DNA from 2 places in the Alkalilimnicola ehrlichii MLHE-1 genome. Region 2 is predicted to be linked to the other one. Evidence: predicted binding sites of a transcription regulator. Region 2 holds the regulator's gene; the other holds the start of a gene.
The links. The regulator sigma-54, encoded in region 2, starts transcription at its own class of promoters, with help from an activator protein. The targets are predictions, from matches to a motif close to TGGCANGNTNCNTGCTT.

Region 1: the regulator sigma-54 is predicted to act here: its motif matches at 2,491-2,507, upstream of MLG_RS00500 (PEP-CTERM sorting domain-containing protein).

What each region holds. Positions count from the first base shown of each region.
Region 1 is NC_008340.1:104,717-112,110, forward strand. It holds gene MLG_RS00490 (L,D-transpeptidase family protein) at 1-1,415, opposite strand, end outside; gene MLG_RS00495 (S1C family serine protease) at 1,525-2,379, shown strand; gene MLG_RS00500 (PEP-CTERM sorting domain-containing protein) at 2,556-3,254, shown strand; gene MLG_RS00505 (hypothetical protein) at 3,613-4,401, opposite strand; gene MLG_RS00510 (mannose-1-phosphate guanylyltransferase/mannose-6-phosphate isomerase) at 4,439-5,878, opposite strand; gene MLG_RS00515 (nucleotidyltransferase domain-containing protein) at 5,932-7,032, opposite strand; gene MLG_RS00520 (HprK-related kinase A) at 7,029-7,394, opposite strand, start outside.
Region 2 is NC_008340.1:2,529,763-2,537,156, reverse strand. It holds gene MLG_RS11330 (5-(carboxyamino)imidazole ribonucleotide synthase) at 1-185, shown strand, start outside; gene MLG_RS11325 (hypothetical protein) at 229-597, opposite strand; gene MLG_RS11320 (HPr family phosphocarrier protein) at 697-990, opposite strand; gene rapZ (RNase adapter RapZ) at 1,053-1,910, opposite strand; gene ptsN (PTS IIA-like nitrogen regulatory protein PtsN) at 1,965-2,435, opposite strand; gene hpf (ribosome hibernation-promoting factor, HPF/YfiA family) at 2,496-2,837, opposite strand; gene MLG_RS11300 (RNA polymerase factor sigma-54) at 2,862-4,367, opposite strand; gene lptB (LPS export ABC transporter ATP-binding protein) at 4,520-5,245, opposite strand; gene lptA (lipopolysaccharide transport periplasmic protein LptA) at 5,242-5,769, opposite strand; gene lptC (LPS export ABC transporter periplasmic protein LptC) at 5,756-6,334, opposite strand; gene MLG_RS11280 (KdsC family phosphatase) at 6,318-6,893, opposite strand; gene MLG_RS11275 (KpsF/GutQ family sugar-phosphate isomerase) at 6,903-7,394, opposite strand, start outside.

The sequences.
Region 1 (7,394 bases), 850 kb from region 2:
GCCAGCTCCAGCGGCCGCTCCACCCGGATACAGCCGGAGCTGAAGGCCCGGCGCGGCTGCTGGAACAGCTCCCGCGACGGGGTGTCGTGCAGGTAGACATTGTGGCGGTTGGGGAACATGAACTTGACCCGGCCCATGGCGTTCTGCGGCCCCGGTAGCTGGCGCAGCCGGTAGGGGAAGTAGCGGTGGGAGTAGCGGTCCCAGTCCAGGCTCTCCGGATCGATCTCCCGCTCGTCCGCGCCCCAGCCCTGCAGCACCCGGAAGCCCATGCGCTCCAGGTACTCCGGGTCGCGCTGGATCAGTGGCAGCACGTCGCGGGTGGCGAGCCGGTGGGGCACCTCCCAGGAGGGGTTCAGGACCAGATAGGTCATATTGCCGGTGAACACGGGGGTTCGCCGGTAGTCCCGGCCCACCACCACGCGCTGGCGCATCACCGTCTCGCCCTCGGCATGGACGGTCATGGAGAAGCCGGCGATGTTGACCAGGATGTAGCGATCGCCCAGGTCGCGGGGCATCCACCGCAACCGCTCCAGATTCACCCGCAACTGCTCGGCCCGGTCGGCTGGCGGGGTGTTCAGTGCGGCCACGGTACGCGGCCCCACCACCCCGTCCACCTGCAGGCCGTGGCGGCGCTGGAAATCGCGCACGGCGGCCTCCAGGGCCTCGCCGTACAGGGTCTCGCTGAGCGGCGCGTCGTCCTCCAGGTCGCCCAGCAGCCGGAGCTGCTCGCGCAGGGTCTCCACCCGGGGGTCGCGGTCGCCGACCCGCAACAGGGGGCCTGCCTCCATCCGCGGGTAATCGCCCTGCTCTGCCAGGGCCTGGAACCGGGCAAGGGCCCGGCGCATCTGGTGGTAGTTGTCCTGGTCGGGATAGAGCTGGCGCACCGCGGTAGCGATGTCGTCCTCCGCCAGGCCCTGGCTGAGCGCCTGCACCAGGTCCTCCGAGGGCGGCGACTGCAGCTCCCAGTCGGGCGCCACCACATCCGGGTTGAGCTGCCCGGTGAGGGCATCCTCGGCCAGCTGCAGCCAGACCCGGGTGAGCTGTAACTCCAGGTCCGCCACCGCACCAGGGGCCGGCTCCTCCGGCCAGTCCCGCAGCGTTTCACTGAGCTGGTCATAGCCGTAGGCCGCCGGGGCCAGGCCATGGCCACGGCTCTCGGCCAGCACCGCCAGGAGTTGCTCCGCCCGCGCCGTCGGCTGGCCGTCCTCGCTCCAGGCGGGCCGGTAGACCCGGTCGAGGAAGAAGCGATGCAGCGGGCTGCGCTCCGGGTCGGCGTCGCCGTTGCCTGCCTCCGCCGTGGCCACCTCCAGACGGTCGCGCAGTTGTTCGGCCACCTGGTCATGCAGAGCGGCAGCTGCCGTCAGGGGCAGGGTGAACAGGCAGAGGGTAAGCAGAAGCCGGTGAATGAGTGTCATGGCGGGCTCCCTGAAAGGGCGATGGCGGTGCCAGCCATCCTTTTCCAAAGCCTAGCAGAACCCGCACTGCTATCCTCATCGGAGACGTTCTCCCTTGAGGATCGCCCCGATGCCCACTGCTGTCCGTTGTCACCACCCCGTCCCGCGAGAGCCTGCTGGTCGTCGGTGCCGTGCCCAGGGCTGGGCCCGCTGGCTGCTGCTGGCGGCCGTCGCGCTGGCCCTGCTGTTGGTGCTGTTGCTGGTGCCGCGGCAGGCACAGTCGGAGCGCCTGCCGGATACCGTGGAGCGGGTGGAACCGGCCATCGTCAGCGTGGCGACCCACCAGCCCGCCCGCAGCCCGCGGCTGCGCCATCTGGGCACCGGCTTTGCGGTGGCGGACGGGCGGTTGGTGGCGACCAACCTGCATGTGTTGCCCGATGTCCTGGACCGTGAGAACCAGGAGCGGCTGGTGGTGGTCACCGGCAGCGGCCGCAATACCGAGGTGCGTTCCGCCGAGCGGGTGGCCGCCTCGCAGACCCACGACCTGGCGCTGCTGCGGATCTCCGGGACTCCGCTGCCGGCGCTTTCACTGGGCGATTCCGACGCGGTGCGGACCGGGGAGCGGTTGGCCTTTACCGGGTTCCCCATCGGCATGATTCTGGGCATGTATCCGGCCACCCACCGGGCCTCGGTGTCGGCGCGTACCCCCATGGCGTTGCCCGCCGGCCACAGCCGCCAACTGGACGAGCGCCGGGTGGCCCAGTTGCGGCGCAACCCGCCCATGGTCTTTCAGCTAGACGGCACCGCCTACCCGGGCAACAGCGGCAGCCCGCTGTTCCGCATCGACAGCGGCGAGGTGGTGGGCATCATCAACCAGGTGTTCGTGCAGGGCGGGCGCGAGGCGGCGGTGGGCAGCCCCAGCGGGATTAGCTACGCCGTGCCGTCGGGGCAGTTGCGGGCGTTGATCGAGGGGCATCGGGATTGATATTTAAAGGGTTGTCCGATAGAGAACGCTGTCGAGAAATATTACACCCTCCAAAGCCTTGGGGTTTTGCCTGGGTTATAAAAGCTCATGCAGTCAATGACCTGAGTGATTTGGCAATAAACTTGCTAGATGGAGGTTAAATCGACACGGGCGCGTTACTGGGAGACGGCGCAAGCATGAGAAACCTTAGAACTTACTTGGCGGGCTGCGTCCTGATCCTGGGCTCATCGGTGGTGTCTGCGGGCCCGATCACGTGGGAGCCCGCGCAAGACACTACCGACCCGTTTGATGTGTTCAGTGCAGGGTCGACGGTCGAGGCCATCAATGCATCGACCGAAAGCTCGGGGACGGTGACCATCAATGGGGTGACGTTCACCAACAGGAATGACCTGTTGGGAAACTCCTTCGGAAATGCCCTTGATGGAAACACCTCCGGCGACCCTTCGTACGATCCGTTCTTGAACACGTTTAATTTTGGTGGGGGGGCTTCGACGTCGATCAATATTGCCGACGGCCTCTTGTCGTTGGGTGGATCCTACCTTGTGCAGGTATGGTTCACGGACCTGCGTGAGCAGTTTAATGACCGGGTCATGACCTTTGGCGACGGACAAGGCAATACCCAGGATCTCGAGGCGTTGGGTGCGGGTCTGGGCCAGTTTGCCATCGGGCGGTTCAGTGCGACGGGCACATCACAGGAACTGTCGCTGGCTGCGAACGGCTTCAGCAACGCCCACATCACCGGTTATCAGGTGCGAGAGATACCGGAACCCGGTACGCTCCTGCTGTTGGCCTTGGGGCTGGTCGGGTTGGGTGTCGCGAGTGTCCGTCGGAAGGCGGTGCGTCTGACAGCGGAGCGGCGGCCACTGACGGCGTAGCCTTCTGGATGCCCCGACGTAGGAAACGCTGAAGGGACATCTACTTCCGTCATCGCGAGCCCCCCTCCCCGCTGCGCGGGCGCGAATCAGGGAAGAACGGCGGGGCTGCCATGGCGAGGGCCGCGGGTTTTCGGTCGTCATCGCGAGGGGGGCGCCCCACCCGTCATCGCGAGGGCCGAAGGCTTTCCCCCCGTCATCGCGAGGGCCGAAGGCCCGTGGCGATCCAGAGGGGTAGACTGCCACGTCGCTTCGCTCCTCGCAGTGACGATGGAGGTGGGTCCGCGGTGACGGTTTGTTCTTTCCTCAGCTATACAGTGTCTTCATCGATGCCTGGGATCGGGCAACGCGGAAGCCCCGATCAGGTGGAGAAGTGCGCCATTAGCTTCCGTGGCAGGGATTGCACGAAGGCGTCGTCCACCCGCCCTGACAGGTAATCCAAGGGCACCTGTTTGCCTTTACTCTGGCAGTAGCGGATCACTTCTGTTGCCACTGCCCGCACGGCCAATACGTCCTCATCTCCGCGCCGTGCCTGTCCTCCGAAATAGGCTACAAGGAAGTCATAGCGACGGTCTGTGGTGAAGGGCAGAATCTGGCGCCAGAGGTCGTAAAGATCGGAGCGGTACAACAGGCCGGCGCGAAACGCGCGGTGTAGCCGCCGAAACCAAAAGAGCGCCTCGTGCAGTGTGGCGCTATCGACCAGCACCCCGTCCTCCGATACGGCCACATGCCGCTTGCCTCGGCTCCAGTCATACCGAATGGTGTCAGGGGCCAGCCAACATACCTCCCGGGTCATCGCCACCACGAAACTGTATGCCCGGTTGCCATGGAAGCGTTCCCGTCCTTCGGGAAACCAGACGCTGGCCTCGCTTGATATCCGGCTGTGGTCGGCCTCCAGGTCATGGAGCAGCCGCTGGCGTTCGATCTCCCTTGTCACCTGCGCCGACTTGGCCTGGTGGCGGCTGACCAGCGCATAAGCCACCACTGCCACCACCAGCCCGCCGGCGACAGATAAAAGGATATTGGTTACGAAAAGGCTGACCTGAACCGAGATCTCGGAGAGGGTGCCTGGGTCCAGTTCCTGGTAAACCTCCTCGGAGATCGCGTCCATCACGATCCGCTCTACGTACTGGCGTATCCACTCGCGCATGAGGCGCCCCTCGGTAGATGCTCATCATGAAAAACGTCTAACGCCGGCCGTAGGTGTCCTCGAAGCGGACGATGTCGTCTTCCTGCAGATAGGGCCCGGTCTGGATCTCGATGATCTGCAGCGGGATTCGGCCCGGGTTCTCCAGCCGGTGCGGGCGGGTCTTGGGGATGTAGGTGGACTGGTTCTCCTCCAGGTAGATGGTCTCCTCGCCGTTGACGATGCGCGCGGTGCCGGCGATGACCACCCAGTGCTCGGAGCGGTGGTAGTGCATCTGCAGTGACAGCTGCCCGCCGGGTTTCACCACGATGCGCTTGATCTTGTACCGGTGGCCCTCCTCCAGGGTGGTGTAGCTGCCCCAGGGGCGGGCCACGGTGAGGTGGGTCTCGGTGAGCTCGCGGTGCTCCTCGCGCACCCGCGCGACCATCTGCTTGAGCTCGGCCAGTCGGCTGCGCGGGCAGACCAGGGTGGCGTCCCGGGTCTGCACCAGGGCCAGATCCTCAACCCCGTAGGCGGCGATCAGGCCGCTGTCGTCGCTCCAGAGCAGGTTGTTGCGGCTGTCCTCGGCCAGTACCGTGCCCTGACAGACGTTGCCGTCCGGGTCCTTGCTGCGTTGCTGATAAAGCGCCTCCCAACTGCCCAGGTCATTCCAGCCCAGCTCCGCCGGCACCACCGCCACCCGGTCGGCGTGCTCCACCAGCCCGTAGTCGATAGAGGTGTTGGGCAGTTCGGCGTAGGCCTCGGCGGTGGGGGGCGCCCCGGCGGCGGCCATGGCGGTGACCGCCTCGGCCAGGGCCGGCTGGTGGCGGGCCAGCAGATCCATGAACCGGTCCGCGCGGAAGACGAACATGCCGCCGTTCCAGTAGTAGCCCCCCTCCTCCAAGAAGCGCTCGGCCGTGGCCCGGTCCGGCTTTTCCACGAAGCGGCTGACCTCTTCCACGCCCTCCATCAGCGGGCGGGCGGCCTGGATGTAGCCGTAACCGGTGGCCGGCTCGGTGGGGCGGATGCCGAACAGCACCAAGTGGCCCGCTTCGGCGGCGGGTTCCGCCGCCCGCCAGGCGCGGTGGAAGTCCTCGACCCGGTTGATGACATGGTCCGATGAGAACACCCCCACCACGGCCTCCGGGTCGTGCCGCACGATAGCCGCCACCGCCCAGGCGATGGCGGGCAGGGTGTTGCGCCCGGCGGGCTCCGCGAGCACCTGATCTGCCAGTGCCGGGGCCACGGCGTGCAACTGGCCCATGACCTCGAAACGATGGTCCTGGTGGGTCACGGTGGTCACCCGGTCCGCGCTCACCAGGGGCAGCAGACGGCGGGCGGTCTGCTGGAGCAGCGACTCGTCGCCGTCCAGCGCCAGCAACTGCTTGGGCATGGTGCTGCGCGAGAGCGGCCAGAGCCGGGTGCCGGAGCCGCCGGCGAGGATGATGGCGTGGCGGTGGACCGGCGGTTGGTCGTCGGCGGGGCTGTGCAGCGTGTTCATGGGCTCCAGGTCCTCAGGGCATCGGCCGGTTTGATCCGGTGCGTCCGGCGGCGCTAGGCGTGGGCCTCGGGGGCCGCCATTCGTCTCTTGATGGCCTTGCGGGTGAGGTGGGGTACCAGCAGGCGCAAGGGCATGCGCAGGTAGTGCGACCTTACGTAAAGTATCCATCGGCAGGTCGGGGAAAGCCAATCGTCGCATTGCCAATGGTGGGGCGCGAGGCCGCGCCGGAACAGCCCGTCCATGAGCGGGCGCAGTGGCACGCCCGGGCCGGCTGCGGCGAGCCCCTCGTTGACGGTCGCCGGCACCGGGGTGTTCAGAAAGTGGGCCGCATACCGCAGGCCGTAGAACAGCGGGCGCGCCAGGTCCATCTCATGGGCCCGGTCCACCAGCGCGGGCCAGAAGCCGTCGACGTGGCGGTGGAAATGGCGGACCAGGTCATCCAGATCGACCAGATCCCGCAGGCCGTTCTCCAACTCGCCGTCGTGGAAGAGGTGGGTCGCGCTGTGCAGCACCATGTCGGTGGGGGCCAGCACATAGAGGTTTTGCCAGCCCGGGAGCGGCGTGGCGGCGGCGAATAGCTTGTCCGGGTCCGGGTGCAATCTCGCCGTCGGCGGCAGGACGGTGTGGTGGACGTCCAGCACGCTCTTTCGCCGGATGTGGGTCAGCGGGGGCAGTTCATGCATCCAGCGCCGGTAGTAGGTCTGGTCGTATTCGTCGTGGCCCTGCGCCAGCCAGCCGCGGGTGAACAGGACGTGTTCGGTGGTCGCCAGTGCCGGGCGTGGGACCATGATGTCCAGGTCCGCGAACAGCCGGCCGCGGGCGCTGGGCAGGCCGGCCATCAGGTAGGCCGCCCCCTTGAGAATCACCACCGGCGCCTTGCGCGCGGCCAGCGCCTCATGGACCTGTTCCACCTCCCAGCGCATCCGGTGGTGTTGTTCGGCGGCTACCCGGCCCGCCGCCTCCAGGTGGCGCCGCGGTCGGGCGGGCACCCGGTCGAACAGATCCCGCTCCTGTAACAGCGCGTGCAGGCGTGCCTCCAGTGAGGCGACCCGGGCCACCCGCAGCAGGGCGTCCCAATCGCCCAGGCGCAGTTCGCCGACGGAGGCGGGGTCGGTCAGTGCGGTCAGCAGGTGCTCCAGCGGGCGCGGCATCATGGGGCGTCCGTCAACGCGGTCAGGGCGTGCAGGCTCCGGTCCAGATCAGCGTAGTCCAACTCGAAGCAGGCGCAGCGGTCGATCAGGTCCGCGGCCGCCTCGAAGCCCTGGCCGCCCAGCACGCTGTAGTTGAAGGCCGCGTCGGCCAGGGTGAGCAGTGAATGGGCCTTGGGCATCGGCCTCAGGGCGTCCTTGCCCTCCGGTGCGAACCGCGGAAAGACCAGCCAGGCCGGCTGGGCGGGGACCTGGCTGCGGGCGATGCTCTCCTCCGGGGGCTTCAGGTGGGCCACCGTCCCTTTGGTCGTGTCGTGGGTGGACCGGCCCAGCACCGCCTGCGGAAAGCGTTCGCGTATCAGTGGGAT
Region 2 (7,394 bases):
ATGGCGAGCCGGATTGGGCCGCGGCGCTCAAGGACCCGGAGGTCAAGCTCCACCTCTACGGCAAGGCCGAGGCCAAGCCGGGGCGGAAGATGGGCCACGTCACTGCCTTCGGTGAGGACCGCGATGACGCGGCGCGGCGGGCCCTGAGCGCCCGTGAGCGGCTGCAAGCGGGCGCCGGAGGCTGAGAGCGCCACCGCCTGGGGCGCCCGCAGCCGGCGCCTGGCGCCCTCAGCCGGTTTCCCGACTGGGGGCGGGGGCCTCGTCCGCCTCGACGCTGGCGCGCAGCGCCTGCAGCTTGCGCCGTGTCAGTGCCTTGAAGCGCGGCGTGAGCCCGGCATCCTCGTAGATGGGGTCGCCCTGTTCGTCCTCGGCGATCACCCGCTGGCCCTGGACGTACGGGAAGGTGGCCTCAAGTTCATCCAGCGCCGCGCTGAGCAGGTCGGTGATCAGGTCCTCCTCGGAGCGCCCCGGATACATCTCCGCCAGTGCCGCCAGCTTGGCGGCGTCAGCCAGGGGCAGGCGCACCGCGTACTCGTGGGGGGTGCGGCGCTCGCCGGCCGTCTCTTCCCAGCTTTCGACCAACTCCTTCAATTGCATAACGTTCCCCGAATCTGCTGATGGACTCTCGTGTCGGCGGTCCCGTATGGGGCAGTGCCCGCCTCCCTCTATTATGGCTGTCGGGCGCGGTGTTGTGGACTAGTCGTCGCCTTTATCGCCCGGGTGGGGGCTCGGCGCACCGGGGCCTTCGTCGAAGCCATTGGCCACCAGGCGGCTGAGGGCGGCCAGCGCCTCCTCGGCCTGGTCCCCCTCGGCCTCCACCAGGATCTGGCTGCCGCAGCCGGCGGCCAGCATCATCAGCCCCATCACGCTTTTGCCATCCACCGTGCGTTGACCGCGGGTGACCCGGATTTGGCACGGGAACTCTGCGGCCAGGGCGGAAAATTTGCCGGCGGCACGGGCATGCAGCCCGAGTGTGTTCACGATGTCCATTGCCTGGCTGGCCACGGCGGTGGGTCCTTGGTTGGGTTGCGGGTGTTCCTCGGATTGGCAATTCAACGGTTGAGCTCCCTGTGACGTACGCTGATGGCATCCATGCCGGTTGCAAAGCGCCCGGCCAGTTGCTCGGCCAGGTAGACCGAGCGGTGCTGCCCCCCGGTACAGCCGATGGCCACGGTGACGTAACTGCGCGCCGCCTTCCGGAAGGCGGGCAGCCAGGTGGCGATCAGCGCCTCGATCTGCCCGGTCAGCTCCGCCACCTCGGGCTGAGCCTCCAGGTAGTGCTGGACCGGGGCGTCCAGTCCGGTCAGCGGCCGCAGCCGCGGCTCCCAGTGGGGGTTGGGCAGGCAGCGGGCGTCAAAGACGTAGTCGGCATCCGGCGGGATGCCGTGCTTGTAGCCGAACGACTGGAACAGCAGCGACAGCCGCCCGGGGTCGTGCTCGATCCGCTCGCGGACCAGGTCGCGAAGCTGGTGCACGTTGGTGTTGCTGGTATCCAGGGTGAGGTCGGCGCGCGCCCGCAGTGGTGCCAGCAGAGCCTCCTCGCGGGCGATGGCGTCGGCCAGCGCGGCGTCACCGTCGCTGAGCGGGTGGCGCCGGCGGGTCTCACTGAACCGGGTGATCAGGGTCTCGCGGCTGGCAAATAGAAAGAGCACCTCGCTGTTCAGGCCCAGTGCCTGCAGCTCGTCCAGGATCGCCGGGATGCGGTCCAGGTCCTCCGGGCGGTTGCGGGCGTCGATACCCACGGCGTAGCGGCCGCCGCCGGCGGGGCAGGTGTCATTGACGTGTCGGGCGAAGGCGCTGAGCAACCCAATGGGCAGGTTGTCGATGCAGTACCAGCCCTGGTCCTCGAGCGTGTGCAGGGCCACGCTCTTCCCCGACCCGGACAGGCCGCTGATGATGATCAACCGGATGCTCTTCATGAAGATGGTGCTCCGCCCACCGACCGCCGCTCGGGGCGGTCGGTGTTAGCCGGCCGTTTCGCTGCCCTGCCACTCCGATAGCAGCCGGTGCAGGCGTGTGGGGTCTGTGGTGGCGCGAAGCTGTTCGCACAGGCCGCTGTCGCTGAACATCTCCGCCAGGTCGGCGAGGATCTGCAGATGCTCGTCGGTGAAGTGCTCGGGGACCACCAGCGCAAACAGCAGATCCACCGGCTCCCGGTCGAAGGCGTCGAAGTCCACCCCCTGGTCGAGGCGGATCATGGCACCCCGCGCCTGCTCGATGCCCTCCATGCGGGCGTGGGGCAGGGCAACGCCGTGGCCCAGGCCGGTGCTGCCCAGCCGTTCCCGCGCCACCAGCCGGTCGAAGACCTGGGTGGAGGCCAGTGTGGTGTCATCCGCAGTCAGCAGGTCGCTGAGTTGTTCCAGCACGCGCTTCTTGCTGCTGACCTCGGCGTCGCAACGGATGCGGTCCGGAGTGATGAGTTCGGCGATTTTCATGGTGTCGTTCAGCCCGGGGCCGGTGACCGCGACGGCGGTCACCGGCCGATGGTTGAGTGTCTACTCCGCGGCCCCTGCGCCCGCTCCCGCCTTCTGAGCAGCCCCCTCGCGGCGGTGGTGGTCGGTGACCTTCTCCTTGTGCTTGACCAATTGGCGGTCAAGCTTGTCGATCATGCCGTCGATGGCGGCGTACATGTCTTCGTCGGTGGTCTCCGCGTGCAGCCGGTTGCCGCTGATCAGCAGATTGGCCTCGGCCTTCTGCCGGAGTTTTTCCACCGAGAGGATCACGTGGCTGTCCACCACGTTATCGAAATGGCGCTCCAGGCGCTGGAATTTCTCCCGTACATAGGCCTTCAGGGCATCCGTGACATCCACGTGGTGACCGGTGATCTGTATTTGCATGCCGCCTCCTTTCAACGTTGCGATTCAGGCCAGTCGCTTGCGCTCTGACGAGGACGCGATGGCCATAGCCTCACGATACTTGGCTACGGTCCGTCTTGCCACGTTTATGCCCTCCTCCTGGAGGATATTGGCAATACGACTGTCACTGAGTGGTTTGGTGGGGTTCTCATCGGCGATCAGACGCCGGATGCGGGCACGGATGGCGGTGGCGGAGCACTCGCCGCCGTCCACCGTCTGCACATGGCTGGAGAAGAAGTACTTGAACTCCAGGGTGCCCCGCGGGGTGTGCATGTACTTGCGGGTGGTGATCCGGGAGATGGTGGACTCGTGCATGTCCACCGCCTCGGCCACCTCGCGCAGGACCAACGGCTGCATGGCCTCTTCGCCGTGGTCGAAGTAGCCCTGCTGGCGCTCGACGATGCAGCGGGCGACCTTGAGCAGGGTGTCGTTGCGGCTAAGCAGGCTCTTGATGAACCAGCGCGCCTCCTGCAGGTGGTTGCGCAGGGTGGTGTTGTCGCTGCTGTTGTCGGCGCGTTTGATCAGGCTGGCGTAATAGCTGTTGACCCGCAGCCGGGGGGCGGTCGCGGGATTGAGCTCCACCTGCCAGCGGCCGTCGCTGCGCCGGACCACCACGTCGGGGACCACGTACTGGGTCTCGTCGCCACCGATTTGCGAGCCCGGCCGCGGATCGAGGGTCTGGATCAGGCCCAGGACCTCGCGAAGCTGGTCCTGATTGAGCTTCATGCGCCGACAGAGTTGGGCGTACTGGCGCTGTACCAGCATGTCCAGGTGCAGATCCACCAGGCGCCGGGCCTCGGGCAGCAGTGGGGTGTCCGGCGGCAGCTGCTCGAGCTGGATGAGCAGCGCCTCACGCGGATCGCGGGCGGCCACGCCCACCGGGTCGAAGTGCTGGATGCGCCGGAGCACCGCCTCGACCTCATCGGGCTCCACGGCCCACTCCGCCGGCAGGGCGGAGATCAACTCCTCGATGCCGGCGCCCAGGTAGCCGTCGTCGCGCACGGAGTCGATGATGACCTGTGCGATGGCCGCGTCCCGATCGGTGAAGGGGGTGAGCTCCGCCTGCCAGGTCAGGTGGTCGTGCAGGGTTTCACCGCCACCGGAGCGGTTGGCGTAGGGGTCGCGGTCCTCGTCCTCGCTGTCCGGCTGGCTCCAGGGGGTGCTGCCGTCGTAGATGTCATCCCAATTGGAGTCCAGCGGCAGGTCCTCGGGGATGTCGGCCTGCTCCTGGGCGGCGGTCTCCTCGCCCGCGGTCCCGGCCTCGGTGGCCTCCTCGGTGCTGGCCTCGTCCCCGCGCTCGCCCTCCGTGTCCTGGGTCTCGCCCTCTTCGGTGCGCTGTTCGGTCTCCTGCTGGTCCTCTTCGGCGAGTTCCAGCATGACGTTGGACTCGAGCTGCTGCTGGATCTCCATCTGCAGATCCAGGGTGGAGAGCTGCAGCAGGCGGATGGCCTGTTGCAGCTGTGGCGTCATAGTGAGTTGCTGCCCGAGTCGAAGTTGCAGCGATTGTTTCATGACCGTTGCCAAAGGGGGTGCCCCCCATCCGGTTCTTTTGAAGTGTGAATGCGATGTCTTGTCATGGATCTCTTTAATCGTCGCCGCCCGATGGCGTCGGAAGCGACCCGTCACGCGGGTCTGGATGCCCCTAGTTTACAGCGGAATGGCGCCTATAGCCGAAAATGCTCGCCCAGGTAGACCTCGCGCACCGCCTGGTTGGCGAGGACCTCCTCCGCGCTGCCGCGGGCGATGACCCGGCCCTGGCTGAGGATGTAGGCCCGTTCCACGATGCCCAGGGTCTCACGGACGTTGTGATCGGTGATCAGTACACCGATGCCGCGCTCGGTGAGCTGCCGGATGATGTGCTGAATATCGACCACCGAGATGGGGTCGACGCCGGCGAAGGGCTCGTCGAGCAGGATAAACTGCGGGTTGGCGGCCAGGGCCCGGGCGATCTCCACCCGCCGGCGCTCGCCGCCGGAGAGGCTGATGCCGGACTGGTCTGCCAGGTGCGGCACATGGAATTCGTCCAGGAGTTGTTGTAGCTGCTCCCTTCGGGCCCGACGGTCCAGGTCCGGTCGGGTCTCCAGGATGGCCATGATGTTCTGGGCCACGGTCATCTTGCGAAAGACCGAGGCCTCCTGGGGCAGGTAGCCGATGCCCTTGCGGGCGCGGGCGTGCATCGGCAGGGCAGTGATGTCCTCGCCGTTGAGCAGGATCTGACCGCCATCGGCCCGCACCAGGCCCACCACCATGTAGAAGCAGGTGGTCTTGCCGGCGCCGTTGGGCCCCAGCAGGCCGACGATCTCACCGGCATCCACGGTGAGTGAGGCCTCCTCGACCACGGTGCGGCCGCGATAGCGCTTGACCAGCGATTTGGCCTCCAGGCGGCTCATTCCTCGTCCCGCTCCTCCGCCGGGTAGAAGATGGTGCGGGTGCGCCGGTCCTCCCGGCCCTCGACCACTGCCTCCTGGGTCTCCAGATTGACGCGGATCTCGTCGCCGGACATGCGGTTCTCCCGCTGCCAGAGTTCGGCCCCTCCGGACAGGTGCAGGCGCTGCGGCCCGCGACTGTGGTACTCCATGCGCGGGGCTTCGGCATGCACCGTGTCGGTTTGCCCCGGGGGCAGTTGCTCGTAGGTGGCCGGGCCGCCCGCCACCTCCACCCGGTCCAGAACGCGGCGCCCCTCCACGTCGCGGGTGTGCACAACCATGCGATCGCCGGTGATGACCAGGCTGCCCTGGGTCAACACGACAGCGCCGGTGTAGGTGCTGATGCCGCGGACGTTGTCGATCTCGGCGCGGTCGGCCTCCAGATCAATGGGCCGGTCGCGGTCGGGGGTACGGGCTTGCCCCCCGGTGGCCAGCAGCAGACAGAGCAGGCCGGCCAGCAAGGTGGCGGCGCGGTTATGGCAGTTCATGGTGTCCTCTGACCTCGGATTGCAATTCGATCCTTTGCTGGTCCAGCCAAGCTCGGGCCCCCACGCCCTCGGTGTAGGAGGTGTCCTGGCGTAGCACGGCGTGCGCCTCTGTCTCCACCCGGTCGTCACCGGGGTAGAACCACAGCTCGCGGGTCTCCAGTTCCAGCGGCCGGTTGACGGCGCTCTCGGGTCGCCAGAACCGGACCTCCTCGTGCAGCAGGACCCGCTGGCCTTGGTCCCACGCGCTGCCCCGGGGCGCGCTACCGTACCAATTGGCGCCGGCCTCGGCGAACATCTCCACCTCCGGCCGGGCGAAGGACCAGACCCCGCGTTCGGGAAAGTGGTAGAGGTCGTCCGCGCTCAGTCGGTACTGCCAGCGGCCCGTCGCGTCCGCAGCGTGGATGGTGAACCCCTCCATGAAGTAGTCGGCCCGCTCGCGCGTGGGGATCTCCGGGTCGGGGGGCGGCTCGCGGTCGGGACGATCGGCGATCAGCCAGGCGACGCCGATCAACAGGCCCACGGCGATGAGGGTGAACAGCCGGGGGGGGTTAATCCGCGTCTTCATGGGCCTGAAGCAGGGCGTCGAGTTCGCCGCGGGCGGCGAGGATGAGTTCGCACAGCTCGCGCACCGCGCCACGGCCGCCCGGCCGCCGGGTCTGCCAATGGCAGTGCCGGGTGAGCAGCGGATGGCCGTCGGCCACGGTCACGGCCAGGCCGCAGCGGCGCAGGGCGGGCAGGTCCTGCAGGTCGTCGCCCATGTAGGCGCAGGCCTCGGCGGGGATGCCCAGCCCGGACTGCAGCCGCTCGAGATCGATTCCCTTGCGCCCGGAGCCCTGGATGAGCTGTTGGATCCCCAGCTCCGCCGCCCGCCGTTCCAGGATCGGGGAGCGGCGGGCGGTGAGCAATGCCACCTCCACGCCGGACTGCTGCAGCAGCCGGATGCCCTTGCCGTCGTGGATGTGGAAGCCCTTGCACAGCTCGCCGTCGTGGCCCATATAAACGCTGCCGTCGGTGAGCACGCCGTCCACGTCGAGCACCAGCAGGCGCACCCCGGCGGCGCGGGCGAGCACCGCGTCGGTGACCTGGCCGTGGTAGCCGGGGCGGATCTCCGGATTCGCGTTCATGGCATCACTTTACACGACACCGGCGCGCAACAGGTCGTGCATGTTGAGGGCACCGAGCAGCCGCTGGCCGTCATCGGTGACCAGCAGGGCGTTGATGCGGTGGCTTTCCATCAGCTCCAGGGCCTCGGCGGCCAGCGCGTCCGGGCGTACCGTGCGCCCGCCCCGGGTCATCACCTCGCCCACCCGCAGCCGATGGATGTCCAGGCCCTGGTCCAGGCAGCGGCGCAGGTCGCCGTCGGTGAACACGCCCAGGATACGGTCGTCGCCGTCAACGATGGCGGTCATGCCCAGGCCCTTGCGGGTGATCTCCAGCAGGGCCTCGGCCAGCGGTGTGTCCTCGCCCACCCGCGGGATGCGCGTCCCGGTGTGCATCACGTCCTCCACCAGCAGCAGCAGGCGCCGGCCCAGGCGGCCGCCGGGGTGGGAGCGGGCGAAATCGTCGGCGGTGAAGCCGCGGGCCTCCAGCAGGGCGATGGCCAGGGCGTCGCCCATGGCCAGCGA